Regions from separate parts of the Paenibacillus sp. GD4 genome, predicted to be linked through region 3. Evidence: predicted binding sites of a transcription regulator. Region 3 holds the regulator's gene; each other region holds the start of a gene.
What was found. The regulator LexA, encoded in region 3, represses DNA repair genes until DNA is damaged. The targets are predictions, from matches to a motif close to CGAACATATGTTCG.
Positions count from the first base shown of each region.

Region 1 (10,910 bases), 4.2 Mb from region 3:
TTCTTTTCGGTTCGATAATATAGCTTATCGCACCTAGAAGCATACCCAGCAAGGCTCCTCCTGCCACCTCCTCGGGTACATGCCCGAGCCTTTCTTCGAGCTCCCTCTCCCGTTTCGTATGTAGCATTGACGGGTGCCGGCGGCTTAACTCTCCCACTTCTTCCTCCAGATCGTTCACCTGCATAGCGATAAGCCCGGCATGCCGACGTATACCCATGGCGTCATACATGACGATGAGACCGAGCATCGTTGACAAAGCAAAGGGTATGGACGCTATCCCCTTCTTAAGGCCAATGTAAGTGGCAAGCGAAGCTACCCCGGCGGAGTGTGAGCTGGGCATCCCTCCGGTGGTCCATAATTCCTTCCAATCCCAACGCCCATTCCGATAGCGCGCAGTAGGTATTTTCAGCGCTTGGGCGATACCAATACTAGCCAGAGACGTCAATAACGCTCGGTTCATCCCTAATCACCTCATCTATAGAATGAAATGGGGAAGGGCATTGTATACTTGGGGATTCATTCCTGTAGCTTTAGCACAAGTATACCCTCACAAGAGAAGGCTACCCTAGACATCGAACCAATGTTCATGATTGTGACGAACAAATCACTTGTTGATGTGATTCATATCACATCTTCCTGCCTTTGGATTCGGTAAGGTAGAAGCAATAAGTTAGATTTCGCACGATCAGTCCATTCCCGAAGGGGGTACGCAACAATGCATGAACAATATAGTCATGAGGTAACAACTCAGGTGAGTAATACAGAATGCTTCTCTGAGGGAAGCCTGGAGAAGCTTGCCGGCATCATGTACGAAACGAAAGTAGCGGCTGGGGCTTATTTATTTTGGGAAGGCGATGCTGCGGATAAGCTGTATTTTTTGAAGCAAGGGCGAGTGAAAATCACGAAGAGCAACGATGAAGGGAAAGGCTTTATCCTTTACTTGCATAACGCGGGAGATTTGTTCGGACAAGTGGACCCTTTTCATAATTCGGTTCACAGCTTCAATGCAGAGGTGATGGAAGAAGCAATTATCGGAGTGATCCAGCAAAAGGACCTTGAGGTCCTTCTCTGGCAGCATGGCGAGTTGGCGGTAGAGTTTATGAAATGGATGGGATTAATGCACCGCCTGACGCAAACCAAGTTCCGGGACCTTATGATGTTCGGTAAGCCCGGTGCTCTCTGCTCGACCCTCATCCGTCTTTGTAATTCTTACGGTGAAACAACGGCCGAAGGCATCGTGATTACCAAGAAGCTGACCAATAGCGAGTTGGCCGACATGATCGGCGCAACCCGCGAAAGCGTCAACCGGATGCTTAGCGATTTACGCAAGCAGGACATCATTTCAATTGAGAACAATCAGATTATTGTAAAAAAGCTAGATTATCTACAGGACATTTGCCATTGTGAGAATTGTCCCAAAGATATGTGCCGCATTTAGAGCCGGACCAGCATCGAGATCGGAAAGCTGGCTTCCGGCTCGTTGTCCATGCTGCCCCATGCATATATTCCGTTAATATATTTGAGTTCAAACAGAGTTTGCACCCCATCCACTTTGTATACTCCTGGCGTAAAATCGGCGGGGTCCAAAGTGTAGGCCTTCGCCGTGACATATTTACTTTGTAGCACGTTTTTCTGGCTTGGAAACTCCGCTTTCTCCATAGCGTCGCTGAGCTCTCTCAACTCCGCTTCCAGCTCCTCTCTGGACATTTGACTGTATAGCTTCTTCATCGTGTCTCCCCCTTCGAACCGTGTAATTTTGTCGATCTTCACATATAGATAAAATCACTTCTTCTCGCTTTTTGTCACCTTCTGATGGAATTTATTTCTAGTTAAATCAAGGCGATTCCACTATAATGAATAATAGAATATGCAATGAGGAGGCAATGAGCCATGCGTACGGAGTTATCGATCAACGATAGGAAAATTCCCGTCAGCTTCATCTCCAGTGACCAGAAAGCAATTCCTCAGCTGCTGAATTTACTCAATAAGAATCGAATGAAGGATACGAATATGACATCCTCCCCGACACTGGACATCGAGCGGATTGAAATTATCGGCAATCAAGCCGTGCTGCATTCCCATCACAGCGAGAAAGTCATCGAACTCCCGCTCTATTGAGCGGTTTTTTTACGCTAACGACTGTTGCAGGTTTGCCTTAAGCCTTAGAACACTATGACATTCCTTACCAAGAAACCCTCCTCCTAAATCGCAGTCGATCAGCCTTGAAGGGCACCAATAAAGGGTTTTCTTATGAGCACGAAATGCTTGCACAGACTAAGATTCAAGGTTATTATGAGACACATAAAGGAATGAATACCATATCGCAAAGGATTTGTCATTTATGACCAATGATAACAAACGAGGCTTTTATCGTTTGCAATTTACACATCCGCTTCTAGCCGACGCCAAGCTCATTGGGTTTGATGGATTGGAGCTTGATTACAAAATGGTAAAAGCCGCCCTCTTGGATCTAAGTGCAGGCGGTGCACGCTTCTATACGGATGCTCCGTTTCCGGATGAGGGCAACCTACTGGTGGAACTAAGGTTCATGGCGCTTGGCAAGGAGTTTCGGCTGCTCGGTCTCGTCGTGCGTACGATCCGCCCCGTGGAAGAACATTATGAGTATTGCGTCCAGTTTTCCCTCGACGAAGCGGATACGGCCGCATTAACGAGTATAGTCAATCAAATGTCCATCAAACTTAGGAAGACTCCCGTGCTTTCCAATTGCAGCTTCGCTACGGAAGAAGAGCTTCTAGCTTTCATGCCCCTACGCTCTCACTCGTCCTGACAGCCCTGCAACGAGATAAGACTTCCCTGACTCTGTGTGCCATACCCAGCTCTTGAATAGCTGCTGTTCAGGCTTTAGCTTATCGAACAGATCTTTGAGGCCTATTACGGCCGATTCGATCCCATACTTGCCGAAGGCCTGGAAGAGGAACCTCACCCGTTCATTATCGTTGTTCAGTTGATTAAGCTGGTCCAGCAAATCCTTCTTCGACTCGTCCAGCAGAATAATATCCGTCCAGGCTGCCACGCGGCCCTCCGGCTTTACGAGCGATGTAAGCAGGGTATTGTAATCCGCCACCACGCTGTTCCTTAAGAAGCCCAAAGCTTCGACGATTTGTGCTGTATCCGCCTCATTATATAAATGCATGTACTCGGCCAATTGCGATAGCGCGTGTAAATAAAATAGTTGCGTATGCACTCCGGAAGAAACGACAAGATTGAAGGACTTCTTCATATGAGGCAGCGCTTCTTCCCGTTTCACCAAAAACGCCTGATCGCGCAGCCAACCGGCTAGCTCTCCCGCCGGTATACCTGCCTGCAGCTTCTCTTCATAGTCTTGATAGAAGCCTAACTGGTCCAGGCAAGTATAGTCCACGTGAGCAAGCGATTTGAACTTGGGTGAGGTGAACCCGCCTGTTGCTTCCATGAACTCCTCAATCGCATTCGCTTCTGTGTCGAGCACCGTCAGCTGGCTGAAACGTGAAGCAAGCTCCGGCAGATCCACATCTCCATGGTTCCCTGCACCGAGCACCGCCGCTTTATCGAAAGAGCTAAGCTGAGCGGTTGTATCCTCCAGCAGCATGCGAACATGATACCGGTGTGTGCCCCACTCCTGCTCGCCCCAGTCCAGCTTGTCCTCACTCACCTCGGTTAAGCCACTACTGACCCCCGGAAAATCCTTCATAAGTCCCCTTCTTTCCAAGTGATTTTCTATTGGTGACATTATATCATAATGTGCAGCTTTCGTGTCGACAGAGTCAGTTGGAGTTCAAGATCCTTAATTTCAAAAAAAAGTGTTGACTTTGTTGTCCAGGCTTGGTAATATAACACTTGTCGCTAAACAAAATATATCGAGACCTGTTAGCTCAGCTGGGAGAGCACCATCTTGACAGGGTGGGGGTCAGTGGTTCGAGCCCACTACAGGTCATACTGAAAAAGTCCTTGATTTTCAAGGGCTTTTTTGCTTTTTGAGCTTAACATCATGTATCTTTCGAACTCTGTCGGATGTAAATCCGACCTTTTTTACATACAAAATGTCGGGTATAGTGAAAGTATTGCTGCTACAATGACCCTATGGACGGTGAGACGCATGGATTTACTGAGAGCTATGAATAATGCCATTGCCTACGTGGAGGACAATCTTGAGGATGAGGTGGACTTTGCCCAAGTAGCGCGCCTTGCGCATTGCTCCGAGCATCATTTCAGGAAGATGTTTTACTACCTGGCCGGTATAACCTTGGTGGAGTATATACGAAGGAGACGGCTGACACTAGCGGGCTTCGAGCTGCTGACCGATCAAGCCAAAGTGATTGATATCGCTTTGAAATACGGATATCAATCTCCCGACTCGTTCACTAAGGCCTTTCATAAGCTGCACGGTATGAATCCTTCCGAGGTGCGTAAATCCGGCCATTCCTTAAAAGCGTATCCCCGCATGTCGCTTCAATTAACGATTCAAGGAGGAACGGAAATGAACTACCGCATTGTAGAGAAAGAGTCATTTCGTATCGTGGGATTGAAAAAAAGAGTGCCGGTCATTTTTCACGGGGTGAACCCGGAAATCGCCGCTATGTGGAAAAGCTTGGACTTGGAATTGATTCAAAGACTTAAATCACTTTCAAATATCGAGCCCTCGGGACTGATCAGCGCTTCCGTCAATTTCTCCGAAGGAAGAATGGAAGAAAACGGAGAACTGGATCATTATATTGGTGCGGCTACGAGTGAACCGGCTCCAAGCGATCTCGCTCAGCTGGAAGTACCGGCCTTGACCTGGGCCGTGTTCCATGCCGTAGGCCCTTTTCCTGACACACTGCAGAGCATTTGGGGACGAATTTATTCGGAATGGTTCCCATCCTCGATATATGAGCAAGCTGAAGGCCCGGAAATCTTGTGGAATAAGGACAAGGACACGACTTCACCTACGTTTACAAGTGAAATTTGGATTCCTGTAACGAAAAAATAAGCGCAACACAAGTTATCAAGAGATGCATACCTCGGCCCTGTGCAAGGCAAGCCACTTGGGATGCATCTTTTTTCATTAAACAAATACTGTAATCATTTCCGCGCTCATACGAAGATCGATTACACTTTGTGTGAGCATTCCCAAGAAATCTGTGATACTATATAGAGTAAGCGGCCCATTATATGGGAATGATGGAATATAGATCATGTAAAGGAGCTAATGTTCTATGGACATCTTCAGCCTTGCCCTTCACTTATTGCCTCTAGCCTTCTTCGCGGCGCTTGTACAGGAGCTGGTCAGTAGGGGATCCAAAAATATCAATGAACACAAGAAAAAGGAATAGAGCTTGAAAGCCGCTCTAGCTACTTGAAGATGCCTACAATATGATCATCAATAATAATCTCGATCTTCATCACATCTTCAAATGGAATCCACGTATACTCATCCTTGTTCTCTACCCTGATGTTTCTTAGCTGCTTATCAAGCTGCGTAATCTTGCCTTGAAACGTCTGCAGCTGTGAATCTCCCCTAACGGAAATGATCGCCTCTCTCTCCGTGAACATAGCAACACCAAGACTCCGAATCAGCGATTCTTTCGCCTCCTCCGTTCTTAGCTGTTTCGTTCTTTGCGAAGGTAAGCTTGCATGTATTGTAACCGGCACCAAACAGATCACCCCAATAACGAACATTTGTTCCTATATTAACAAATTAAGGACCTGATTGCAAGTTATCGTTCCTCCAATGCCATTGCCAAAAAAGGCGCCCCGAGGTTAACGGAAGGCGCCTGAATCGTATTCGCAAAGCTCTACATTCCCATCAAATACTGCCCTTCTGTCTTACCTAAACCGAGATATTCCAGGAATCGTACAAGCTCCTGTTCCCAGAATTGCCAGGTATGGCCGTGACCTTCCGCTTCATGATAATGGTACTTGTATGGATTTCCCTCCAGCGAAAGGAAAAAATCTCTCAACAGCAGGTTTAAATCAAGCCAAGGGTCCAAGCTGCCGCAGCCATGATATATGCGGGCAACGGACTTGCCTATCTTCAGCCCCTCACGTCCCAGATGCTTCAAGTCATTCTCCGTTCCCTTAAAGTTCCCTTCACCAAACAGCATGATCCGATCCTTGGCACGCTGGGAGCCATCGTTTACGAATTCGATATCGGACTTGTCTCCCGCCGAAAATGCACCAATGGCGCCAAACAGGTCGGGACGAGCCAATCCTACCCTTAGACAGCCGTAACCCCCGTTAGAATAGCCGGAAATATAATTATCCTCACGCGCAGGCGAAAGCCGCGGCAGCATATGCCGAATAATTCGAGGCAGCTCCTCGCTCAGATAAGTGAAATAACGTCCCCCATGCACCATATCGGTATAACAAGACTGAAATGCTCCGGGCATAATCACAGCGAGTCCATACTCCATTGCAATTCGTTCAATGCTGCTCATTCGCTGCCAAGCCGTGTGATCGCCGGAGCCGCCGTGAAGCAGCCAAAGTACCTTCAGCCTTCCGTCCCCCGCATAGGGCTGCTTCTCCTGAGGAACAATGATGCTCACGTCCATCTCGGTCCCTAAGACCTCAGAGTACAGCTGGGTTTGGATGTGTGCCATGCCATCTCCTCCTATTCACTGCGCCGCTTCCGCTCGGATAGCCATGTTACAAATTGCTCCAGTTCCCGGTCCCAATCCGCCCAGTTCCCTTTACCGTGATCCGTCCGGAAAATGAACGGCTGTTCAAGCTCCTTCATCAGCTTACAGAACTTCTCATTGTTATTGTAATTCGGACTTTCGGTACTGCAGCTTACATACATTTCGGTTCTTGGCTTGTCCGACTCAGCAATCCGTTTCACGGCGGCGTTCAGGTCATTTGTACTGCCCGCTGCGAACTCCCTTTCACCGAAAACATCCCTCGCATGTCCTGGCTCCATGGAATCGTATGCTGCAAGTACATCCAGCGTGCCACTGAAGGATCCCGCTGCTGCGAATGTGCTTGAGGCAAGCAAGCCTGCCTTGACCGCGCCATAGCCACCTGCACCGGCTCCGGCAATATAGCGTCCATCTCGATGGGCCGCAAGCGGGAAGGTCCTTTCACAAAGCGCCGGCAGCTCCTCTGTAATAAAGTGGAAGTAATCGCGCCCGAAAGCCATATTCGTGTACCAGCCCAGATGTCCGGCCGGCATTATTACGGCAAGCGGAAGCCTCTCTGCATATCTTTCCACCCCGGAACGTCTCAGCCAAGCGCTATGTCCGTCTCCCATATCATGCAGCAGATACAATGTCTCATAGGCACCGCTTCCCTGCTCGGGAAGCAAGACGTCCATGGCTACGGGCAACCGCAGTGCTTCCGAGTAGTAATTTATTTTTAGCCAAGCCATACGGTCATCTCCCTTCAAAAGCGAATTCAAACTATTTATCACGTTCTACTTGAAAATCGCAACTGATTTAAGGATACTTGTTGTAGTGAGTATCACTCAACATATTCATGCTTCTTTTTCAATACTTGTGGGTAAAGAGTAAGTGGCAGGATTGTCCTCCCTAGTCTTAGATCATTCTGCTTAATTTTTATTATCATCTCAAAACGGGAGAGAGGTCGTATTGAACCACAATCGTTTGCTATCGGATTCAGAGGAACTGCGGGCGCGTACCAACCGGCTAAAAAAGCAGCATGAGAAGCTGCTAAACTATGTTCGCAGCAACCGCAGACGTTTAGAATCGGCTCAGCACCAGATAAGAAGAAACAAGGCGGTTTTCCATTCCCTCAAGCATCAGCTAACCGACTTGATTCTTCCCCCGGAAGATAACAATTCTTATTGAGTTTCACTCTCGCAGCGCCTCTCTCAACTTGCTTGACATCACAGGATTCGAACGTTGAAGAGAGGCGGCTCGCAGCCTTGCATTCTCTTCCTTCAATCGTTCCACCTCCGCCTCAAGCTTAGCAACACGATCGAGCGCTTGTTGCAGCGGTTCTCGATTCTGCTCCTCCATGGTAAGTACACCTGCTTTCTATTCTTGCTATACTTTCTGATTATATCATGGCTCAATGCCCATTTCCCCCAAAAAAAGAAGACCACCGAAGTGCACTTATGTGCACGCAGCAGTCTAGTGTTTGTCGGCGAATCCAATGCAGGGCTGACCCGTTGTTCGCAGAACGACCGCGGAGGGAAGCTCTCTAGTTTTAATTCCGTAGCTTCGGCATCCCCTTGGGAAGCTTGGGTCCCAGGTTACATAGAAGTTCTTGCATTGAAAACAATTGATCCTTACGTTCTTGCCGTTAGCGGCGTTTGGCTTTACGTTCATGCCCGAGTTGATTGGAAAAATTCGATCCACTCGCCATCCGGTCCATGAAAGAAAAAGTATCGACTGCCATTCGGAAGGGTCGTAATTTCCGAATCGATCAGCTTCATATCGGCAAGCGATTGAATTCGTTTCCATTCCTCTTCGATATCGTCCACCGTAAAGGCAATGTGATGCACTTTCCCCTCCTGCGGAAGCCCTTCGTTGTAGCCGTATATTAACTCCAGCTCCGTCTCGTTCGTCTGGTTAAAGCCCATGAAAGCAAGCTTAATGACGCCGTTCGTATGGTCCAGCATGCCTTTCAGCTCAAGTCCCACGACCTCCCGGTAAAATGCAACTGACTTGTCCATATCGCTAACCATAATACCGACGTGTTCGATTTTTTTGCGAGCCAATGGGGAAACCTCCTTATATCCATGCACATTTGGTATAATAATCTAGATCAGTTTATCAGTTCTTGAGGCTGGTGACAACGCTGTTCAACAGCAACAGACTTACAAATATTCGATCCCGTTAGGAGGACCCATCTTGATTCAAGTACACCCTGCAGACCAACGCTACAGCGCCGACCACGGCTGGCTCAAAAGTAACTTCAGCTTCTCCTTCGCCGATTACTACGATCCGAATAATACGGAATTCGGCCCACTTCGCGTACTGAACGACGATATCGTCGCACCCCAACGAGGCTTTGGAGCTCATCCTCACCGCGAGATGGAGATCGTTTCCATCGTGCTTCGAGGAGAGCTGAAGCATGAGGACAGCACAGGACATTCCGCCGTCACTACCTTCGGTGGTGTACAACGCATGACGGCTGGCACAGGAATTATCCATTCGGAGGTTAATCCCGGAGACGACGAGGTAGCTTTCCTTCAGCTTTGGTTTACCCCGGATACACGAGGACTTGAGCCCTCTTACGAGACCACACAATATGAACCTGATCAGCTGACGAACCGGCTTCTGCCTATCGTAGCCAAATCGGGAGGAAACGGAATCGCGTCAATCCATCAGGATTTAACACTTTATTTGTCCAAGCTGGAGGCGGGGAAAGCGCTGACCTTCACACAGCCCGAAGGGAGACGTATTTATGTTCACGTGCTGGAGGGAGATCTGCAGCTTAACGATTCCACGAGCTTAAAGACAAGAGACGCAGCCCGAATTACCCAAACCCCGGAGCTTACTCTTCATTCTGCAGATGGCGCCTTCTTCATGCTGATTGACCTGCCCTAACGGTATCTGCCCCTGGAGTGGATACGAGCACTTTATCCGCCCTAGGGGCTCCTTCATGCAAAAAAATCCCTCCAGTTAGCTGGAAGGAGTTATATAGGGCGTTTGCCCTTTAAAAGCTGGCGAATATTTAAGACTCGCGCCTCGGCTCGAACAATATCCAACGATCCGATCTGAAGCAACGAGGAGTTCGTAACCGAGAACACCCTCACCCGATTTACTTTGATAAAAGGGTTCGTATCCCGTACTTCCATCGTTACCTCATCCTCCGGTACTACCTGCGGAATCGGGCGAGTGAACGTCCTATAATCGCTGAACGCACCCTCTTTTCCAAAAAAGGTAGGCAGCTCCCTTTGAACCGCTAAAGCTTTGTTGACCGGGAGGAAAGCCTTCATGTCACCGACGAACAGCACTCCCGCGGAATCGACGCCGATCACTTTCACTTCATTGACTACCGAGGTCCTAGGTTTTCGGTAGGTCATCGCTTCCCCGTCTCGGGAGCAAGGGGAACAAGGGGGCCGATGATTAGTGACTCCGGAGGAGTATCAAAAACGGAAGACAGCGTAATATTTTGTGCATCCCCTATCAGCAATAAGGAGGAACTGGCCACGCCGACTACTTGAATATTACCCACACTTATTTCCTTATTCTCTACCTGCAGAATCATCCGTGTCCTTCCCCTTTCCAGCCTTGTTTCGGAAATATTGTTCAATACCTAATCGAATATCATGGACGACCTTGTCCGTTACCATCTGTTCCTTGTCAGGGGGAAGCATCCCCGTTTTGTTATCCTTCATCAGCTGGGTATAAGCATCGATACGTTCCCCAATCTGACCTCGCAAATCAGCCAGCATCTGATCCTGCATATCTTCCTCAAGAGGACTGTCGTATTCCTCCGCCTTCCTCTGCAGCTCCCCTGGCCCCTCCCGCTCCAAATACGATAGGACTGCGCCATGAATCCTCTGAAATCCTTCGGAAATGGCCGTATTATTCACGACTTCCTTCCCGCCCACCGTCAGATCGTCAAGCGACTTATCGGATAACCCTGAAGGCGATATTCCTACGTTTAAAGTGCCCTCCAGCTTATCTACCTTCAGTTGATCGAACGTGTATTCGATTTTCTCAATTGTAATCCCTCGCTGCTTTCGAAGAGCCTCCACTTCCTTGTCTAGCATGGTCACTTTTTGCTCCAGTTCCCGAATCCGCTCGGTTTGCCATTGCAAGTACGCCTGCAGCTGTTGAAAATATGCGTGGATATCGGCTGGTTGCATGCTCTTCCTCCGTCTTACGGCGTTACCGACGGCAGGGGAACGAGCGGTGAAGGAAACTCCTGCACCCCCGCTTCAGGAGCCGGGCCGGTAAAACCGCCTGTATTATATAGATTGGATAGCGCTCGAATCGCCCCTGTCGTACCGATTTGCAGTA
Region 1 is NZ_JAVCYK010000001.1:4,648,523-4,659,432, reverse strand. It holds gene RAC89_RS22015 (divergent PAP2 family protein) at 1-460, opposite strand, end outside; gene RAC89_RS22010 (Crp/Fnr family transcriptional regulator) at 716-1,438, shown strand; gene RAC89_RS22005 (DUF1811 family protein) at 1,435-1,728, opposite strand; gene RAC89_RS22000 (hypothetical protein) at 1,891-2,118, shown strand; gene RAC89_RS21995 (PilZ domain-containing protein) at 2,342-2,788, shown strand; gene RAC89_RS21990 (hypothetical protein) at 2,768-3,691, opposite strand; tRNA gene RAC89_RS21985 (tRNA-Val) at 3,862-3,934, shown strand; gene RAC89_RS21980 (AraC family transcriptional regulator) at 4,097-4,969, shown strand; gene RAC89_RS21975 (YolD-like family protein) at 5,332-5,631, opposite strand; gene RAC89_RS21970 (alpha/beta hydrolase) at 5,775-6,578, opposite strand; gene RAC89_RS21965 (alpha/beta hydrolase) at 6,590-7,342, opposite strand; gene RAC89_RS21960 (hypothetical protein) at 7,785-7,952, opposite strand; gene RAC89_RS21955 (VOC family protein) at 8,261-8,656, opposite strand; gene RAC89_RS21950 (pirin family protein) at 8,790-9,488, shown strand; gene RAC89_RS21945 (spore germination protein GerPE) at 9,578-9,967, opposite strand; gene RAC89_RS21940 (spore gernimation protein GerPD) at 9,964-10,152, opposite strand; gene gerPC (spore germination protein GerPC) at 10,130-10,756, opposite strand; gene RAC89_RS21930 (spore germination protein GerPB) at 10,771-10,910, opposite strand, start outside.
Region 1: RAC89_RS21975 (YolD-like family protein) is a predicted target of LexA. The motif match lies at 5,652-5,665, and genes of this name have one in related genera.

Region 2 (10,910 bases), 4.1 Mb from region 3:
ATCAGCGTCAGACCGTCACGAATCATGCTGAGGAACACTTGGGTAAAAAATTGGTTTAACGTCTCGGTATCGCTGGAGACGTGAGTGACAAGACTGCCGCTTTGAAAACGGTCGAAAAACGACATTTGCAGCTTGGTGATATGCTCGAACAGCTCTTTGCGAATTCGGGCGACGATGCTCTGCCCCGTAAATTGAAGCAAATTGTTTTGCAAATAAGTAAAAGTGAGACCCAGCAAGGAAAGTGCAAGGTATATGCCGCAGATCACCAGCAGCATCCCCATATCGTTCTTGCCTATGGCCAAATTGTCGTCGATGGCAATCTTCACGAGATAGGGCTGAAGCAGATCCGCCGCGATGGCCAGAAAGGTAAAGCAAAACACGGTTACAAATTTGCTTCGGTGCGGTACGATGTAGGATAGCATAGCTCGAAAGGCCTGGCGGCGCTGCTCAGGGCTGACGTGATAGGACGCGTTGATTTCTTCCTCCTGCTTACCGCCGTTAGCTTCCTTCGGCATACCGTGTCCCCTCCTCCTGAATGGAATAAAGAGAGGCATACAGACCATCCTCAGCGAGCAGCTGTTGATGGGTTCCCCGCTGAACGATGCGTCCCTCATCCAATACGATAATTTCATCGGCGTGCTTCAATGCGCTGATCCGATGAGCGATAATAATCGTTGTCTTTCCTTTTCGTCCAAGACGAATATTATCAATGATTTTTGTTTCCGTTACGGCATCAACGGCACTGACGCTATCGTCCAATATTAGCACGGGCGCGTCCTTAATAAAGCCGCGGGCAAGGGACGTTCTCTGTCTTTGTCCGCCAGACAGCGTAATCCCTCTTTCGCCGAGCTTCGTCTCGAAAGCCTCGGGAAAATCAACGATGTTGTCATAAATTTGCGCGCGCCTTGCGGCTTGCTCCACATGTTCAAAAGCCGTGTCTCTGTTATGAAAGGCAATATTGTCACGGATGGTGGTGCTAAACAGAAAGCCGTCCTGAGGCACGTAAGCAATATTGCACCGCAAGCTTTCCAGTGTCACGTCATGGATGTCTTCGTTACCCAGCCATATGGTGCCCTTGGGCGGATTATAGATCCGAAGCAGCAGCTTGACGAGCGTCGTTTTGCCGCTTCCCGTTTTGCCGATGATGCCTAAGGTTTTCCCTGCGGGAAGGGTGAGACTGATGTCCCGAAGCGAAGGCTTGCTTGATTCCGGGTATGCAAACGTTAAACCTTTCACGCGGATAGAAACAGCGTCAGAATCCATCGGCAAAGCATGGGCTGCTTCCGCAACCTCGGGCTTCAGAGAAAGAAGAGCATTGAGTCGCTCCAGAGAGGCGCGAGAGCGCTGCATCGTATTGATGACGTTTCCAATTTGCTGCAGCGGGTTGACGATCATCCGCATGTATAACGTTAAAGATACGAAGTTGCCTAGAGTAATATGCTTGTGTGCGGTTAAGTATCCGCCTACGGCGAGGGAGAGAATCAGAGACAGCGCTCCCAAAAACGGCAGCAGCGCCTGAAACAGGGAGGAGATTCTCACCAGTCTAACCTGATTGTCAAGGATGCGGTCGACCGTTTGGCCGAATTTGGCTCGCATGACGGATTCTACAGCGAACTTCTTGGTTACGCGGATGCCTCCGAATTGCTCTTCTGCCGATTCAGTCATACCGGCGAGCGCCTCCTGCACCTTTTTGGAACGGTCGCGTATTCTCGGGCCGAAGTAAACCACCGCCCAAGGAATGGCTAGCATCGGCAATATACAAATCATGATTAAATAAAGCGGAATTGAGCTTAAGATCATCATGACAATTACGGATAAAATAATAATGACTGCATTGGTCGTGTGGTTGATTCCTTGCGAAATCGATTCTCTGACCGACGTCACATCGTTCATCACATAGCTGAGCAGCTTGCCGACACCATTTTTGGAATAATAGCTTTCACTTAGCGTTGTGAAGTGGGCAAACAATTTTTTTCGGGTAACAAATTCAAACAATCTGCCCATTCTCATTACAACGTACTGCCCGATTCCGCCCAAGATTCCATAGGTCAGACCGATGGCAAGCAGCAGCAGACTGTAATTGCGAATGGATGATGCGGTAATCCCGCTCTGCTGCAAATCATCCGTGAAATTTCCGAGCACCTTCGGGTAATAAGCTTGCGTAATGTTGGCCGCCGAAATACAAAGCACGGCGAACAAGTAAACATACCAGTGGGCCTTTAGATAATCCTTAAGTAAACGTATGTCCTTCAATGGCATCCACATCCTGTTTTTAGTTGTAATATCCAAATCGCCGTCTCAACCACATATTATACTTCGACCTGCTTATCATATCATCCGGGCTCACCCACCAATACACGGATATTTCCCCTCATTTCCCTTCAAAACGCGTGTACGTCAGATTAACCTTACGAATGCTTCCGATCCCTTCGGATTCCTGTGGTTTATAGACGGAAACAAAATTAGACCAGTCAAGCGCAAAATAATCATTCTTTTTGTGCAAAATCCAAAAAAGATATTTGCGGAAACAAAAACCAGCCGCTCCAACCAGAACATACCTTCGCTTTCCTTATGGAAATTTGATAGAATAATAGAATGATAGAATGGACGATGGAGGGGACAAACGGTGGCGTTTCGATTCGTGCTCGGAAGGGCAGGCAGCGGGAAGACGACATGGTGCCTGCAGGAAATTAAACGGAGGCTGGCGGAGCGGCCGGACGGGCGTCCGCTGATCTGGCTTGTGCCGGAGCAGGCCACGTCGCAAGCGGAGTATGCTTTGATCCAATCTCCGGAGCTTGGCGGCACGCTAAGGGCACAGGTGCTCAGCTTCCGCAGGCTTGCCTGGCGGGTCATGCAGGAGGTCGGGGGCACCGCAAGACTGCCTATCGATGAAACCGGCAAAAAGCTGCTGCTTCACAGCATTTTACATAAACAGAAGGACCGTTTACGATTATTCGACGCTTCAGCCGACCAGATGGGCTTTCTGGATAACCTGAATCAGCTGTTGACGGAATTCAAGAGGTATTGTGTCACGTCAGACGGGTTGAAGCAGTACATAGAGCAGCAGGAGACAAGGGAGGGCCTCGGCGGCAGGCATTTGAGAGACAAGCTGCACGATCTCCAATTGGTATACGGTGAATTCGAGCGGCAGCTGTCAAGGCAATATCTCGATGGAGAGGATTACCTGGCGCTGCTGGCCAGGCAGCTGAAGGATTCATCATACGTACTTGGTGCGGAGTGCTGGATCGACGGCTTCCACGGCTTTACGCCCCAGGAGATGACGGTGGTGGAGCAGCTGGCGGTCCATTGCGAGAATGTATCGCTGACGCTGTGCTTAAACCGAGAGTACCGGGACGGAGAGGAACCCCATGAGCTCGATCTGTTCCATCCGACGGCACGCACCATGATGAACCTGCATGCGAGATTGCAGGAGCTGGGAACTCGAATGGAATCTTCCGTTCTTCTCGACTCTGAGCCCCCTGCGAGGTTCGCCGACAGTCCTGCGCTGGCGTATTTGGAGACGGCGTGGGAGCAGCGAGTGAAACGGCCCTACTCAGCCTCTTTCGAGGAGCGTAGCAAGCCTTTCCCTGTTCGATTGTCTGCAGCGGTAAGCCGCCGGGCTGAGGCGGAAAGTGTAGCGAGGGATATCGTCCGGCTGGTGAGGGAGGACGGGCTGCGTTATCGCGATATTGCGGTCTCGGTTAGAAATATTGAAGCTTATGGGGATCTCCTGGCCGGCACGTTTCAGGATTATGGAATTCCTCATTTTTTCGATCAGAAGCGCACCGTAATGCATCATCCGGTCGTTGAGCTGATCCGTTCCTCTCTGGAGGTCATTCAGCTGTACTGGAAGTATGATGCTGTATTTCGATGTGTCAAAACGGATTTCTTCCTGCCTCTCGGCAAGGATACTTCGGAGGAGGTCATTATCGACCGTCATGCGATGGATCAGCTGGAGAACTATGTGCTGGCCTTCGGGATTCAGGGCTCCAAATGGCTGTCCCCGGACGATTGGACGTATTCCTTGCGAGCTGACCTGGATTCTGACGGTACGAAAGGAAGCGCGGGAGAGGAAGCCTTTTTACGCAAAATCAATGCCTGCCGGAGGCGGGTGACGGGACCGCTGCTGCGAATGCAGGAGAAGATGAAGACGAGCAAGCGCGTAAGGGACCGCGTAGAGGCGCTTTACGAGCTTTTGGTGACGCTTCAGGTACCGGAAAGACTGGAGGCCTGGAGCCAGGAGGCGCTTCGCCAAGGAAAGCCCGAGAAGGCGAGAGAGCACGCTCAAGTGTGGGATCGTGTAATGGACATGCTGGATCAGCTGGTCGAGCTGATGGGGGAGGAATCGTTGTCCACAGAGGTGTTCGCCCGGCTGGTGGAAACCGGCATGGAGAGCATGAAGCTGGGGCTCGTTCCGCCGACCCTGGATCAAGTACTGGTCGGCAGCATGGATCGTACCCGGTCGGGGCAAGTCAAGATCATGTTTGTGCTGGGAGTAAATGAAGGCGTGATGCCGGCCAAAATTACGGAGAACGGGGTCGTCTCCGAGCAGGAGCGGGAGCTGCTGGCAGCCTCAGGGCTGATGCTGGCCGAAAGCAGCCGGCGCCGTTTGCTCGATGAGCCGTTCTTAATGTATTGCGCCTTCTGCACGCCCTCCCACGGGCTTTGGCTTAGCTACCCGCTGGCGGACGAGGAAGGGAAGACCCTCCTTCCGTCGGATGTGATCCGGCAGATCAAGCGAATGTTTCCTGCGGTAAAGGAAAGGCTGCTGGTCATCGAGCCGGGTGAAGAAGACAGCCTTACGGAGCACTTAAGCTATGTCGCCCATCCGGACAAAGCGCTTAGCCTATTAATTATGCAGCTGAAGCGTTGGATGTATGGAGAGCAAGTGAACGAGGTATGGTGGTCGGTTTACAATTGGTTTGCCCGTCAGCCGGAATATAGCGGAAGATTATCCCGGCTGTTACAGTCGCTGCTATATACGAACGAAGAGGCGCCTCTTCGCGAGGAAACAAGCCGGGAGCTGTATGGGGAAACCATCGAGACGAGCGTTTCCCGTATGGAACGGTTCGTGCAGTGTCCGTTCTCCCAATTTGTTTCTCACGGCTTGCGCCTTAAGGAGAGGCAGCTGTTCCGGCTGGAGGCTCCGGATATCGGGCAGCTGTTCCATTCTGCGCTGAGCGGCTTCGCAGAGCAGGTGCTGCAGGAAGGGGTCGATTGGGGCGGATTGTCTGCACGCGAGTGCGAGGAGCGGGCAGCCTTAGTCATCGACATGCTCGCACCGAGGCTTCAGGGTGAAATTCTGCTGAGCTCGAAGAGGTACCATTATATCGCTCGAAAGCTGAAGCAGGTCATCGGCAAAGCCGCAGCCATCCTCGGAGAGCATGAGCGGCGCGGACAATTCCGCCCGATTGGGCTTGAGGTCGGCTTCGGCAAGGGGCAGCCGATTCCGCCATTGGAATACGAGCTTCCCGGCGGAGTCAAGATGGAGCTCCGCGGCCGGATCGACCGCATTGACCGCGCGGATACGGAACGGGGCACGCTGCTGAGGGTGATCGATTACAAGTCGAGCTCTAAGGCTCTGAATCTTGCTGAGGTTTATCACGGCTTATCTCTGCAGATGCTGGCTTACCTGGACGTTGTTCTGACTCATGCGCCGATCTGGCTTGGCAAGGAAGCGGAGCCTGCCGGCGTCTTGTACTTCCATGTACATAATCCCGTGCTGAATCAGAAGAACCGGCTGGAGGCCGAGGCGGTGGAGAAGGAGGTCAAGAAGCGCTTCAAAATGAAGGGCTTGCTTCGGGCCGATGCCGAGATCGTCAAGCTCATGGATAACGGGCTGGCAAGCTCCAGCGGCTATTCGGAAATTTTGCCAGCGGCGCTCAAGACGGACGGAACCTTTTACAAGACCTCCTCGGTGGCAACGGAGGCGCAGTGGAATACGGTTCGAAGCTATGTGAAAAAAACCATTCAAAGCATCGGGACCTCCATAACGGAAGGCCGAATCGATATCGCCCCTTACCGCATGGGGCCATCGGCAGCCTGCAACGGCTGCTCCTATCGCCCGGTGTGCCAGTTTGACACACAGTTCGAAGGCAATGCTCATCGTCAGCTGCCGATGCTTGGAAAGGACCGGGTATGGGAGCTGATGGAATCCCCTGCCGCCGGTCAGGTGAAGCCGATCCCATCGTCACCTCGATTCCGGCCGGCGGGAAGAGCGGAGGACAAGCTTGCCGCGCTTCAAGTGACAATAGAAGATGAGGACCGAGCGAAGGAAGGAGGAGATGCACCGTGATCGATAGAATACCGAAGCCGGAGGGAAGCTCCTGGACGGACGACCAGTGGGACGCGATTACCCTCGGCGGGCATTCCATGCTGGTGGCCGCAGCAGCCGGTTCAGGCAAAACGGCGGTACTCGTAGAGCGGATTATCCGACGCATATCGGATGAGCGAAATCCGATCGATGTAGACCGGCTGCTTGTTGCTACCTTCACGAAGGCGGCTGCCGCAGAAATGCGGCACCGGATTAGCGAAGCGCTCGAGAAAGCGCTGGCGGCGAATCAGGGCTCCGATCATTTGCGGCGGCAGCTTGCTCTGATCCATAGAGCCTCCATTACCACGCTGCACTCCTTTTGCCTTGAGGTGATCGGCCGGTACTACCAGCTTATTGGACTGGACCCCGGCTTCCGCATAGCGAACGAGACCGAGAGTGCACTGATGCGTCAGGATTTGCTGGAAGAGCTGCTGGAGGAGCAGTACGGAGAGTCTGCCGAGGGGGATGCCTTCTGGCGGCTTGCCGATTGGTTTAACGGAGACAAGAGCGACGAAGCGCTGTTTCAGCTCATTCAAAGGCTTTACGATTATTCGCGAAGTCATCCGTTCCCGGATGAATGGCTTCGGGATATGGCAGGGCAATTCACGCAAGGCTGGAATGAAGAGGAAAGTCCGTGGCTTCCGAGCCTCCGGGCATCCGTCAAGCTGGAGCTGGAGGGCATGCTTGCCGTTCTTCAGGAAGCGGTTCGCGTGACGAAGCAGCCTGGCGGACCGGAGCCATATTCGGGTAACCTCGAGGATGACACGGCTGTTATCGAATATTTGCTGGAGATGGTTTCCGGAGAGCATCGATGGGAGCTGCTCTATAACGCCTTCCAGGGAGCGGGCTTCGGAAAGCTGAAGCCGTGCAAGGGCGATTATGATAAAGAGCTTCAGGAGCAGGTTAAGGATCTTCGCAATGAAGTGAAGGAACGGCTCGGCGCCATCAAGGAGGAGCTGTTCGGCAGAACGCCTCGGGAGCACGGAGAAGAGCTTCTCGCAATGGCTCCATTGATGAATAAGCTGGTCGAGCTGGTCATTGAATTCGGGGAGAGATACCGGAAGGCGAAATCGGCGAAGGGTTTGGTGGACTTTGCCGATTTGGAGCATTACTGCCTTCAAATACTTCGTTCAGCGGAGGCTTCTCCCGGGGAGCTGCTTCCTTCCCAAGCGGCGCAAGACTACAGGGAACAGTTTGTGGAGGTTTTGCTGGACGAATATCAGGATACAAATCGGGTGCAAGAGGCTATTGTAGAGCTGATTTCCCGCGCGGCTCCCGGGAACCGTTTCATGGTCGGCGATGTGAAGCAGAGCATTTACCGGTTCCGGCTAGCCGAGCCGGGATTATTTCAGGAGAAGTATAAAAGCTATGTTCCGGGCGGAACGGAACCGGGCCAGAGAATCGATTTGGCGCGTAACTTTCGCAGCCGCAGGCAGGTTGTTGACGGAACGAACTATATATTCCGTCAGGTGATGAATGAAACCGTCGGTGAGATTGCCTATGACCGGGCGGCGGAGCTGGTATGCGGAGCAAGCTATCCGGAAGAGAGCGGATCGGACAATAAGCTGGCCGTTGAGCTCCTGCTGATTGACCGTTCGAATGCTACAAACGTTCAAGAGGAGTCTGCGGTTTGGTCTGAGGAGGCGGAGGATTCGCCTGCGGATGAAGGACCGAGTCTCGAGGAAGAAGCGAAGGAGCTGGCGGTCGTACAGCTCGAAGCGCGTACGATTGCGCTGAACATTCGCCGGCTTCTGGGGATGGACGGGGACCGGCCGTTTCAGGTATTTGATAAGTCCGTCAAGGGAATGCGCGATATCACATACCGGGATATGGTCATTCTTCTTCGGGCGACGCAAGCATGGGCTCCCGTGCTGATTGAGGAGCTGGCAGCCCAGGGAATTCCTGCGTATGCCGAGCTGAGTACCGGGTATTTTACCGCAATTGAAGTGCAGGTGCTGATGTCCTTGCTCAAAATTGTGGATAACCCTTATCAGGATATCCCGCTTGCCGGGGTGCTGCGCTCTCCCATCGTCGGTTTGAGCGCCGAGCAGCTGGCCAAGGTAAGGATTCGAAGCAGGCAAGGCGCCTTCTACGATGCGGTGCGTGCTTATGCCGGGAGCGCTGAGGACGACGGACCGGTGGATTCGGAGCTGCGGGAGAAGCTTGCCGCTTTCCTCGTTCAGCTGGCGGAGTGGCGAAGAGAGGCACAGCAAGGTCCGCTCGCCGATTTAATATGGGGCATTTACCGCTCTACCGGGTATTTCGACTTTGTCGGGGGACTTCCGGGAGGGCAGCAGCGGCAAGCCAACTTGCGGGCGTTTTATGACCGGGCGCGGCAGTATGAGGCAACCTCGTTCCGGGGTTTGTTCCGCTTTCTTCGCTTCGTGGAACGGATGCAGGCGGGAGGGAGCGATTTGGGGACGGCTCGGGCGCTTGGTGAGCAGGAGGATGTCGTAAGGATCATGACGATCCATAAGAGCAAAGGGTTGGAATTTCCGGTCGTTTTCGTGGCCGGACTGGCCAAGCAGTTCAACAGCCGCGACTTGACGGACGCCTTCCTGCTGCACAAGGAGCTCGGCTTCGGGCCGAAATATATGGATTTGGATACCCGGGTCAGCTATCCGTCGCTACCGTGGCTTGCCATCCAGCGCAAGATGAAGCTGGAGCTGCTTGCAGAGGAGATGCGCGTGCTGTATGTGGCATTGACCCGTGCGAGAGAGAAGCTTTACTTGATCGGCTCGGTAAAGGGGCTGGACAAAACGCTCCGGTCCTGGCTGCGCTTCGTTGATCATGACCGGCAGGAGCTGCCCGATGATGCGCTCGCATCCGCACGCTGTTACTTGGACTGGATCGGCCCGGCCGTCTTCCGTCATCCCGATGGGAAGCCGCTGCGCGATGCGGCGGGCTGCGGTTACCGGGCTCAAGCGTTCCTGATGAATGAACCCTCCCGCTGGCGCGTCGAGATTATCGGGACGGAAGTATTCGCAGGTATGGCGGAAGCCGCCGGAACGATCGAGCGGAGCAACGAGCGGCTGCAAACCATCCTCCGTCTGGAACCGGTAGGCGAGACGGAGCGCTGGGAGCATGAGGTATGGCGCAGGCTGTCTTGGCAGTACCGGGAGGAGCAGGCGACCAAGGTGCTCGCCAAGACATCGGTCACGGAGCTGAAGCGGCTGTCTGAGCATCATAAACTCATGGAGCTGTTATCGGAGTCCGAGGGAACGGCGGAGGCCGTCTTCACGGAGGAGGGGCTGGCACTGCCCGGATCCGGGCTCATCGATGCTGCAAGGTCGGGAGGTCCCGGCTATCGGCCGGCGATTGTTCGCAGACCTCGTTTTCTGGAGCAAACGAAGCTGAATGCGGCGGAGCGCGGAACGGTGTTTCATGCCGTCATGCAGCAGATGCCTCTGACCAAGACGCCGACGGAGGCCGATGTACGCGAAGTGCTCGCGGGAATGGTGACCCGCGAGCTGCTGACGGAGGATCAAGCCGGCGTGGTGGAGCCGGCAGTCATCGTTTCCTTCTTCGAGAGCGAGCTCGGCAGACGCCTCCTTGCCTCATCGAAGGTGCATCGCGAGGTTCCTTTCAGCTATGGTCTGCCTGCCAAGGATGTTTACGGCGCGGAAAGCTTGAAGAACTCGGAGCGGCTCGGCGATGAGATCATTATGCTTCAAGGGGTGATAGACTGCCTGTTTGAAGAGGATGCCGGGCTTGTTTTGCTTGATTTTAAGACGGATCATCTCAAAGGAAGCTCTCCCGCCGCAGTCGGCGAGAAATACCGGCTGCAGCTTGAGCTGTATGCGAGAGCGGTGGAAACGATCTGGAAGCGGTCGGTTGCGGCGAAATATATCTTTTTATTCGATGGGGCGCATGTGGTTCCATTGTAAATGCGGTGGAAGGAAAGGAAGAGGTGCATGCGAATACTGCATACGGCGGATTGGCATTTGGGCCGGACGCTGGAGGGAAGAAGCCGGCTGCCGGAGCAGGAGGCATTCGTGGATGAGCTGGCGGCGATCGTACGGGATCAGCAGATCGATTTGGTTTTACTGGCTGGCGACGTGTACGATACGGTCAATCCTCCAGCCGCGGCGGAGCAATTATTTTATGACGCTTTGGCCAGGCTGGCGGATCAGGGAAGACGTCCCGTCTATGTGATTGCCGGCAATCATGACCATCCCGACCGGCTGGCGGCGGCGGCTCCGCTGGCACACAAGCTGGGCGTGACCCTGGTCGGGCTGCCGGAGGCCCGCGTACACGAAACGGCGGTGTCTCGTACGGGAGAGAAGGCGGTGCTGTTTGCGCTGCCTTATCCGTCGGAGTCCCGGCTGAAAGAGCTGCTGACGGATTCGGCGGAGGAAGAGGTGCTGCGGGCGGCCTATTCGGAGCGGGTACGCCATATTTCGCTTGCGCAATCTGGGCATTTCCGAGCCGATACGGTCAATCTGCTGATGAGTCACTTGTACGTTCTTGGCGGCAAGGAGGAGGAATCCGAGCGGCCGATTCAGGTCGGCGGCGCTTATACCGTACATACGTCCGCCTTATGTACAGGCGCACAATATGTGGCACTGGGTCATTTGCACAGACCGCAGTATATGAA
Region 2 is NZ_JAVCYK010000001.1:4,486,334-4,497,243, forward strand. It holds gene RAC89_RS21215 (ABC transporter ATP-binding protein) at 1-515, opposite strand, end outside; gene RAC89_RS21220 (ABC transporter ATP-binding protein) at 499-2,259, opposite strand; gene addB (helicase-exonuclease AddAB subunit AddB) at 2,627-6,295, shown strand; gene addA (helicase-exonuclease AddAB subunit AddA) at 6,292-10,200, shown strand; gene RAC89_RS21235 (exonuclease SbcCD subunit D) at 10,228-10,910, shown strand, end outside.
Region 2: addB (helicase-exonuclease AddAB subunit AddB) is a predicted target of LexA. The motif match lies at 2,550-2,563, and genes of this name have one in related genera.

Region 3 (10,910 bases):
CGCATCATCTGGTGAACACGCTCTGCGAAAGCTTCTGCGGTTTCAAGGGCGGTCGCCTGCAGCACGTGAGAGCGGAGATAATCTCCCTTATCTCTCATGATCGTAGCACGATCGCTAACGCCATGACCTGCCGTCACGACCAGGAAGCCTACATAGTCCATTTCTCCGCTGTCCACAGACTTCAGATAATCGGCCAAGCAGAGGAACGGCTCTGTTCCTTGCCGCGGGAACGTGAATTTCTGCAGCACCTTCGTATGATCCTGAGGATCATAGACAAGCACCTCGTTGCCGTTCGACTGAGCAGGGAAGAAGCGGTACATGGCATGAGCTTTGATGACGCCTTCGCGCTGCGCCTCCTCCAGAATTTGATCCACCGTTTCCTTCAGCTGCACCGCCTTCGAATCCTTGTCCTCCAGCAGCTTCTCTACCTTGCCCTTCAGACCCAAATGGTGACCCAGCAGCATCTGCATGTTGATGTATGGGATCAAATGGCTGATCGGATAATCACGCAGCACGTGACGCTTCAGGTCCGGCGGCACCTGTACCGGTACCGTGTGGTCCACGTCGGAGCTCTTCACCCTGGTCAGCGCCGGCATCTGATCTTCCTTGCGTCCGGCTTCCTTAACATCCGAGTCCACGCTCTCCCGAAGCTGCTGAATCAGCACTTTACGCTGCTCCGGATCGCTCAGCTTGTTGGCGATATCCAGTCCGTCCATTGCGTCCTTAGCATATACAACGATTCCATCGTACTCAGGGGCGATCCGCGTTTTCGTAAACTTTCTGGTCAAGGCCGCGCCGCCGACCAGAATCGGCACATCGATGCCGGCATTCTTCAAGTCTTGCGCCGTTACGACCATTTGCTGCGCGGATTTCACGAGAAGACCTGATAAACCGATCGCATCCGGCTTTTCCTTCCGGTATGCTTCGATCAACTGCTCCGGCGGCACCTTGATGCCAAGATTTATAATGTGATAGCCATTGTTGGACAAAATAATCTCAACAAGATTTTTTCCGATGTCGTGCACGTCGCCCTTGACCGTTGCCAGAATGATTTTCCCTTTCACGGCGGACTCATTCTTCTCCATAAACTGCTCAAGGAACGCTACGGAAGCTTTCATGACCTCGGCGCTTTGGAGCACCTCGGCAACGATCAGCTCGTTGTTATTGAACAAACGGCCAACCTCTTCCATTCCCCTCATGAGCGGACCGTTGATGACTTCCAGCGGCGAATATTTCTTAAGCGCCTCCTCCAGATCCGGAATGAGACCCTCCTTCGTACCTTCAATGACATAGGAGCCGAGTCGCTCCTCCAGAGACAGGTTCGAAATTTTCTCTTTCTTCTCTACGTTCTTCTCACGGAAATGCGCGACGAAGGCTGCAAGCGTCTCATCCGTAGTGTTGAAAATGAGGTTCTCTGCCAGCTGTCTTTCCTCTTCCGGTATGGAAGCATAACGCTCCAGCGCTTCCGTGTTCACAATCGCATAGTCCAATCCGGCCTTGGTACAGTGGTACAAGTAAACGGCGTTGAGCACCTCGCGGCCGGCCGGCGGAAGACCGAAGGAAATGTTACTTAAGCCGAGGATCGTCTTACATGCCGGATATTTTTCCTTGATCATCCGGATCCCCTCGATCGTTTCCACAGCGGAACCGATATATTGCGGGTCACCCGAGCCGATCGGGAACATGTTCGGGTCGAAAATAATGTCCTCTGCCTTCATTCCATACTTCCCTGTCAGCAGGTCGTAGGCGCGCGTTGCGACCTCCAGCTTGGCCTGGCGGGAAACGGCCTGCCCCCGCTCATCGATCAGGATCATGACGACAGCGGCGCCGTATTTATGAATCAACGGAACGATGCTTTCGAATTTCGTTTCGCCATCCTCAAGGTTGATTGAGTTAATGATGGCCTTCCCTTGCGAATATTTCAATCCCAGCTCGATGATATGGTCGTAAGTGGAGTCAATCATGAGTGGGACCTTTACCTTCTTGACGACCTGCGAAAGGAATTGCTCCATCGCATAGGCTTCATCGATATCCGTATCCTGGAGGTTGATGTCAACGACCTGAGCGCCGTTCTTTACCTGAGCACGGGCGATTTCGGAGCCTTCCTCGAATTTGCCTTCCTTGATCAGACGCTTGAACTTCCGGGAGCCGGAAACGTTCGTACGTTCACCGACCATAACGGGACGGTTGGCATCCTCGATGTAAATGGTCTCAATCCCGGAAACCGCCGGAGGGTGCGTACCCTTCTGCTCTCTAGGCTTGTAGTTCTTCAATGTCTCTGCCATAGCCTGAATATGAGCAGGCGTCGTTCCGCAGCAGCCCCCGGCAATGTTGATCCAGCCCTGCTCCGCAAAGCCAGCCAGCTTCTTCGCAAGCGAATCGGGGGACTCGTGATATTGTCCGTTCTCATCCGGCAGCCCCGCGTTCGGGTAACAGCTCACAGCCGTTCCTGCAATGTCGGATAACGTACGGATATGATCGCGCATGAATTCCGGGCCTGTTGCACAGTTCAAGCCGATGGAGATCGGGTTCAGGTGTTCCAGAGAAATGTAAAAGGATTCAATGTTCTGGCCCGCCAGCGTGGTTCCCATCGGCTCAATAGTACCGGAGATCATAATCGGCAGCGTACGGCCGAGCGTTTCGAACGCCTTGCGAATCCCGATGCTGCCTGCCTTTACGTTCAGCGTGTCTTGGGAGGTCTCAAGCAGCAGCGCATCCACGTCCGATTCGATCAAGGCTAAAGCCTGCTCATAATAGCTGTCCACCAGTTCTTCGAACGTCACGCCGCCGGTAACGGATAACGTCTTTGTCGTAGGCCCCATGGCGCCCGCGACATAACGAGGCCACTCCGGTGTGCTATATTTCTTGGCCGCTTCCACCGCCAGTTTCGCTGCGATCAGGTTCAGCTCTCTGGCACGGTCCTGCAGATCATATTCAGCCAAGACCACACTAGTGGAGCCGAACGTATTCGTCTCTATAATATCAGCGCCCGCCGCAAAATACGCCTCATGAATTTTCGAGATGACATCCGGGCGAGTAATACATAAGTATTCGTTACAGCCTTCCAGGTCCTCTCCGCCAAAATCTTCTGCGGTCAGGTTTTCCTGTTGGATCATGGTTCCCATCGCACCGTCAAGAATGAGAATCTTCTTCTTAAGCTGATCTTGCAAACTAACCTTAGTCATTGCCAAACCCCTTTCAAATGCCGCCCTCAATCAACAAAAAGTGACTTCTAATTTAACCCATAGTGTAACAGAAATGTGACATGATGAAAAGCGACAAATCATGTGATGGTCTTGATTCTTTATATATCCGATCGGTTTGGTCGTATTAACACTATCGACAGATGCCCCTCCTTCCACTATAATACTGTTTAGTAGGAATTGAATACCAAGGGGAAAGAGGGATCCGTATGGCAGAAATTCGTATCCGCAGCACCAATGAACGCATCACCGGCGAAGAGCAGGTGAAGGCCTTTTTGAATAAACAAGAAGTACTTTACGAGCACTGGAATGAGAAGAAGCTGCCGGCCGAGCTGCAAGAGAAGTTTGTTTTGTCCGATGAGGAGAAGGCACAAATCCTGTCTACCTTCGACGAAGAAATTCGCGACCTGGCCAGCCGCCGCGGCTACCGCACCTGGGATATCGTGGCATTGTCGGACGCGACTCCGAATCTGGATGAGCTGCTGAAGAAATTCGAGCAGGTTCATACGCATACGGAGGATGAAGTTCGTGCTATTACTGCCGGCAAAGGCATCTTTATTATTAAAGGCACCGATGATGTCGGCTACTTCGATGTTGAGCTGACGGCAGGAGACGTGATTTCCGTTCCGGAGCATAAGCCTCATTTCTTCACTCTTATGGAAAATCGCCAGATTGTAGCCGTTCGACTCTTCATTGAGACAGAAGGCTGGATCGCTCATCCGTTTGAAGATCCTGCTTTCCAACAGGCATAAGCCTCTTCATGACCATAATGAAAGCCCGTCACCGATTCATTCGGCCGACGGGCTTTGTTTATTGAATAAATGAATTATAGCGAATCAATAACACCTTGAATGTCACGCAAGCTGGTAATTTCGAAAGCCGGAGCGATCTCGTCCCCGCGGGTCAGACCGTGACGGTTGATCCACATGTTGCGCATACCGACCTTGTTCGAGCCCAAAATATCCGTAGTCAGCTTATCTCCGATCATAACGCCTTCCTCTGCGGAGATGTTCAGCAGCTTCATCGCATGATGAAAAATGCCTTCAGCCGGCTTGCCTTCCCCAAATTCACCGGAGATCACGATATGGTCGAAGTAAGGAGCCAGCTCGGGTACGCCGGCCAGCTTCTCCTTCTGCAGATCGGGAGAGCCGTTCGTTAGGAGCAGCAGCTGGTATTTGGATTTTAATTGATCCAGCACCTCGAAGGTTTCCTCATAAACGATCGGACGGCTGCGTCTCTCAGCCGGGAACAGCTCCGCTAATCGGGCACCCAGCTCCGCATCTTCTATCCCTAACGCCTTCAGTCCTCTTGTCCAGGACTGCTTGCGGTATTCCGGGGCCAGCGCCTCCAGCTTGCGGAACTCTTCCTGCTCGCCCTGACTGAACCGTGCCCACAATCCTTCGAACGGATTGATCCCGATCATCTTGGTGAACGGAAACGTTTCGTAGGACTCATACAATGCCCTGGCTTCACTTCTAACCGCTTCCTCAAGATGAGCAGGCTCAATGGCATAATGCTTGGCCGCCTCCTCGCACGTTGCTGCGAACGCTTCCTTCACGCTGCGCTCATCCCACAGCAGCGTGTCATCCAGATCAAACAAAACCGCTTTAATAGCCATTTTCCTTGTCTCCCCCAAAACCCATAAATATGTTTACTTGTCTAGGCCTCATTCTTAACCGGAATCGAATGACGGCCGGCAAACTCCTTCAAGCCTTCCTGCATGGAAGCGATGGAGAAGCGGTGAAACATTCGGGTGAACACCCAACGGGTGTTTTTGCCCTTGAAGCCGATAGTAACACTATCCTTATGAAACACAAACTCGCTAATGTCATCATGCTTGAAGGTACGATCTCCGCCAAACCGGCGGGAAGTAATCGAATCCTTCCCTACCTTCAAATAAGGACGACGCAGCCAGAAAATAAACAAGCCGAGGAAAATGTAGCTGCCCCCGGTGATCCAGTACAGGTTATCGTCCTGCCTGGTTTCACGGAAAATAATGAAGCAAAAAATCCCTGTCAGCACGAGCAGGATTGGCAAAAACCAGCTTCTTCCCCGATAAACCGTAGACTCCTCCGTTGTTGTCGCAGCGGTTATTTGTTGTTTCCCGTACTTCTGCCGATGCTTGTTCGCCATCTTACGATTGCGTCGGACCATGCGTTCCCAGTTACGCGCCATTTCCAATACCCCTTATTGTCCGTTTACCCTATTTTTTCTCTTCCTCATCGTCGACAAACTTAATGTTATCCAGCTGGGATCGTAACGAAGATTTGAACGCGTCGATATATTTCCTTCTTAGCTCGTTACGCTCTACCACTTCCTCATCGGTGAGTCCGTCCGCCTTCGCTTTGCGGGCCAGCTCATTAATCCGCTTGACGTTCGCATCGTGTTCGCTTTCGTGTTCGCTCATGACTACCCTCCAAGTTATGACTTGTCCAATGGTGATGAAGGAAACCTGCATTTACCTCATCGTCCCTTAATACTTTGACACTAAGGGGTAGGATTGTCAAGTGACGAGAGGGGAATGATCGAGAATACCAAGCATAGAAAAAAGGCGCTGCTTCGGATTCGACAGCACCTTCATCTTATAGTAAGACCCGCGTATTATCACAACTAAAAATTGTAATGGTCATAGCTAAACCCACTCACGGAAGCAACAGCTTCTGCCCTACTTTAACATTGCTGTTCTTCAGCCCGTTCATCTTCCTCAGCTCATGCACATAATCACGAACATCCGTTCCCTTCGTTGCGTGTTCAGTAGCGATCGACCATAGCGTCTCCCCCTGGTCCACGATAACCACTGCCTGCTCGGGCTCACTTTCAGTCGCAGCATAAGCGTCCTGGTCGCCGAACAGCGAAGCACCGAAGGCTCCGAAAGATAAGAAAAGCAATAAGGCCGTCACGGTAAAGATCACACGAGCGTTTAAGCCGTTGTTCTTCTTCTTGCTATGTAGCTGCTTGGACTCGTCAGCAGAATTGTATCTATGAATAAGTGTAGGATTTTGAATCATTAGTAATCGCCCCCCCAAACATTTGTTCTGTTCATAATATAACACGAACAAATGTTTGTGTCAACGATTTTTCGAACTCATGTTTGTACGAACTCCGGTTCTGTGTTATACTCCAAGTAATGATTACCAAAATTGGAGTTGATACGAATGAGCAAGATTTCCAACCGCCAACAGGCGATTTTGGATTTCATTAAGAATGAAGTTCGGGACAAGGGGTATCCCCCTTCGGTTAGAGAGATCGGCGAAGCGGTCGGACTCGCTTCCAGCTCCACGGTACACGGACATCTGGAGCGTTTGGAGAAGAAGGGGTTAATTCGCCGCGACCCTACCAAGCCGCGGGCCATCGAGATTTTGGACGGTACGGAGAATGACGGCGCTTATTCGGTGTCCGTTGCCCGCGTGCCATTAATCGGACGAGTTACGGCAGGCGTCCCGATCACCGCTACGGAGAACATTGAGGATTACTTCCCTCTGCCAAGCCACTTCGTTGGCGACAATAAGGTTTTTATGCTGAGCGTCATCGGGGATAGCATGATTGAAGCCGGCATTCACAACGGGGACTATGTCATCGTCCGCCAGCAGCAGACCGCGAATAACGGAGAGATCGTGGTGGCTATGACAGAGGAAGACGAGGCGACTGTAAAAACCTTCTATAAGGAAAAGGATCACATTCGTCTTCAGCCGGAGAATCCCGCACTGGAGCCGATCCGCTTGAAGCACGTGACCATTCTCGGCAAAGTCATCGGCCTCTTTAGAGATATTCATTAAACTCACAAACGCTCCAATCTACTTCACGGTAGAAGGAGCGTTTTTTATTGGCAACTGAAAGACTCTCCCGAAATCTGCAATAGTACAACTTTGAAGCCTTCAAAATCGTCACTTAAGACGTATTTCTGCGAATAAGCACCAATATACGGGGTGAATTGCTATCAGCAGCCTCTTTCCCCATACATTTTTGTATAATCGCACAAATGCACCAATGCCCCCCTTTCGCAATCCATTTGTTGTGCATTTGCAGAAATCGGGCAAAAAAGAAAAAGACCCGGATGAGATCACAAAAGGATCTCATTCGGGTCTCACTAGCTTAATATAAGGTCAAATACTGCTCGCGTTCCCATGCGTGAACCTGCGTGCGGTAGATATCCCACTCGATTTCCTTCAGCTCAACGAAATGAGCCAGTGCATGATCGCCCAATGCATCGCAGATGACGTCATCGCGCAGCAGCTCGTCGATCGCTTGCTTCAGATTCACCGGCAAGCTCGGAATCCCCTGCTCTTCGCGCTCCTCTTCCGTCATCACGTAGATGTTACGGTCGGTTGGAGGCGGCAGCTGGGTCTTGTTCTTGATACCGTCCAGGCCGGCCTTCAGCATAACCGCCAGCGCCAAGTAAGGATTCGCTGCCGGATCCGGGTTACGCACTTCTACGCGTGTACTCACGCCGCGGGATGCCGGAATCCGGATCATCGGGCTGCGGTTGCTCGCCGACCAAGCTACGTAGCAAGGTGCCTCATAGCCTGGTACCAAACGCTTATACGAGTTAACGGTAGGGTTCGTGATCGCAGCGAACGCGCGCGCGTGCTTCAAGATACCTGCCATATATTGTCTGGCCGTAGCGCTCAGACCCAGCTTGTCGCTCTCGTCATAGAACGCGTTCTCGCTGCCGCGGAACAAAGACTGGTGACAGTGCATGCCGGAGCCGTTCACACCGAACAATGGCTTTGGCATGAAAGTGGCATGCAGCCCATGCTGACGGGCTACGGTTTTCACTACAAGCTTGAACGTTTGAATCTGGTCAGCGGCCTTCAAGGCATCCGCATATTTGAAATCGATTTCGTGCTGACCCGGAGCAACCTCATGGTGAGAAGCTTCGATTTCGAAGCCCATTTCCTCCAGCGTGAGAACGATCTCGCGGCGGCAATTTTCGCCAAGGTCTGTAGGAGCAAGGTCAAAATAACCGCCTTGATCGTTCAGCTCCATGGTCGGGTTGCCCTTCTCATCGGTCTTGAACAGGAAAAATTCCGGCTCCGGACCTACGTTCATCGCTGTATAGCCCATCTCTTCGGCTTCCTTCAGCGCCGCCTTCAGAATGCCGCGAGGGTCTCCCGGGAACGGACGGCCGTCCGGCAAATAAACGTCACAAATCAAACGGGCAACGCGATCTTCCGTAACCCAAGGGAACACAACCCAAGTATTTAAATCAGGGTATAAGTACATGTCGGATTCTTCAATACGAACGTAGCCTTCGATCGAGGAGCCGTCGAACATCATTTTGTTGTCGAGAGCCTTCTCCAGCTGACTTAACGGGATTTCCACGTTCTTGATGGTGCCCAGCAGGTCGGTAAACTGCAAGCGAATAAATCTTACATTCTCTTCCTTGGCAATACGCAGAATATCTTCTTTCGTATACTTCTTGTCTGGCACTGGAATCTCTCCTCCTTAGACTATGTACAAAGGTAACGGAGCACTTCAGGAGCCTGCCTGTGCCTGCCGCCCTCTGTACTCCGGTAAAACCTACTTCTTGTAAAAGCGTGACATTTGTCCCTCAATCAAGGACACCTGACCCGGGCGTCTGGCCCCGAGCAGCTCTTGCTTCAGCATTCTACGCAGCTGCGTATCGCTTAATTCACGACGCTTCGACTCCGATTGCTCCGTCAAAACCGTAGCTTCCTCGGAATCCTTGTTCACCGGCAGAAGCACCTGCTTGATCCCGGCAATATTGACGCCCTTCTCAATCAGATCCTTAATCTCCAGCAAGCGTTCCACATCGTTAAAGGAATATAAGCGCTGGTTGCCTCCCGTACGCGCCGGGATCACTAACTCATGCTGCTCGTAGTAACGTATTTGTCTGGCGGTCAAATCCGTCAGCTTCATGACGATGCCTATCGGAAAAAGCGCCATATTACGGCGTATCTCATCACTCATGACTTATCACTCCTGTGCAGTCTGAACCTTACCCTTATTGTAACCTTACAGGAAAAACATGTCAAGTCATGTCAGGTTTGTGCGAGATGTTTGCACATATAGGTTTTCATCTCAGAATACAAAGACTACAAATTCAGCAATCCCCGATCCACCATGTTCTGGATAGCTGTAAGCACTCCGAGCTTACAGTGGGAGAACGTGAGCCCACCTTGCATGTAGGCGATATACGGCTCACGTATCGGCGCATCCGCAGACAGCTCCAGGCTTCCTCCCTGTATGAATGTGCCGGCGGCCATGATCACCGGATGCTCGTAGCCCGGCATATCCCACGGCTCGGGAACGACATGCGAATCTACCGCAGCGGCCTGCTGAATCCCTTGGACGAATGCAATCAGATGCTCGGCGCCGGTAAACCGGATGGCCTGGATCAGATCCGTCCTCGGATCGTCCCAGCGCGGGTGCGTTACAAAGCCGATTTCCTCGAAGAGCGAAGCGGCGAAGACCGAGCCCTTCACTGCTTGTCCGACAAGGTGAGGGGCCAAGAACAGGCCTTGGTAAATGGCCCGCGTCGTGCCGAGCATAGCCCCGACCTCCCCGCCAATGCCGGGAGCCGTAAGCCGGTAGGAAGCCAATTCAACGTATTTGCCTTTTCCCGCAACATAACCGCCGGTAGGTGCCAAGCCTCCGCCGGGATTCTTGATCAAGGAGCCGGCCATCAGATCGACGCCAACCTCGGTCGGTTCCATCCGCTCCGTGAACTCACCGTAGCAGTTATCCAGGAAGACGATGATATCCGGCTTGATTTCCTTGACGAACCGCACCATGTCACCGATCTGCTCTACGGTGAAGGACGGCCTCCACGAATAGCCGCGGGATCGCTGAATCCCGACCACTTTCGTGTTGGGGCCGATTCGCCGGGACACCTCCTCGAAATTGACGGAGCCGTCTTCCAGCAGCTCCACTTCCCCGTAGCCGATCCCCCAGTCCTGAAGGGAGCCTTTCCCGTCTCCGGGCTCGCCGATCACCTTATGAAGCGTGTCGTACGGACGCCCGGTCATCATCAGCAGCTCGTCACCCGGCCGCAGCACACCGAACAGCGCCGTGCCGATCGTATGCGTGCCCGACACAAAATGCGGCCGCACTAGGGCGGCCTCAGCTCCAAACACATCCGCATACACGAGATCGAGCACCTCTCGCCCGCGATCGTTATATCCGTATCCGGTCGATCCGGCAAAATGATAATCGCTTACCTTATGCTTCTGGAAGGCCTTGATGACCTTCCAGCTGTTATGGTCAACAACCCGGTCGATTTCCTGAAGCTTCCCCATAGCCTTCCGCTCAGCCTGCTCCATCAGGCTGAGCACCCGTTCGTTAAACATGGTCCGTTGTCTCTCCTCCGCTTTCTCCCTGAAGCCGCTGCGCCATATCGTAAGCCGCCAGCATATAGCCGATCTTATCGAATTCCTTGTTGTTTACCCTTACCTTGAACAGCATATCGTCGCCGTCCACGTCGTTCTCCAGCACCTCGCCCACCCGGTACACAAGGGAGATCACATCGCCTTTGTCCGCCGGGATGCGGTATGTTATATCCCCGCCGGTAAGCTTGGCTTCGATCGCCTCCATCACCCGCGCAAGATCGTCCTCTTGATATGCGGATATACGCAAAAACTCGCCTTCTGTGGTCAGCAGCTCCCGTTGAGCCTGTGTGCACAAATCCAGCTTGTTAAAAATCGTAATCCGTTCCTTCCCATGTGCGCCAAGCTCCTCCAAAACTTG
Region 3 is NZ_JAVCYK010000001.1:421,410-432,319, forward strand. It holds gene metH (methionine synthase) at 1-3,185, opposite strand, end outside; gene RAC89_RS01910 (1,2-dihydroxy-3-keto-5-methylthiopentene dioxygenase) at 3,413-3,955, shown strand; gene RAC89_RS01915 (HAD family hydrolase) at 4,030-4,821, opposite strand; gene RAC89_RS01920 (hypothetical protein) at 4,863-5,378, opposite strand; gene RAC89_RS01925 (DUF896 domain-containing protein) at 5,407-5,610, opposite strand; gene RAC89_RS01930 (LysM peptidoglycan-binding domain-containing protein) at 5,846-6,211, opposite strand; gene lexA (transcriptional repressor LexA) at 6,359-6,979, shown strand; gene glnA (type I glutamate--ammonia ligase) at 7,296-8,633, opposite strand; gene RAC89_RS01945 (MerR family transcriptional regulator) at 8,724-9,134, opposite strand; gene RAC89_RS01950 (methionine gamma-lyase family protein) at 9,260-10,513, opposite strand; gene hflX (GTPase HflX) at 10,506-10,910, opposite strand, start outside.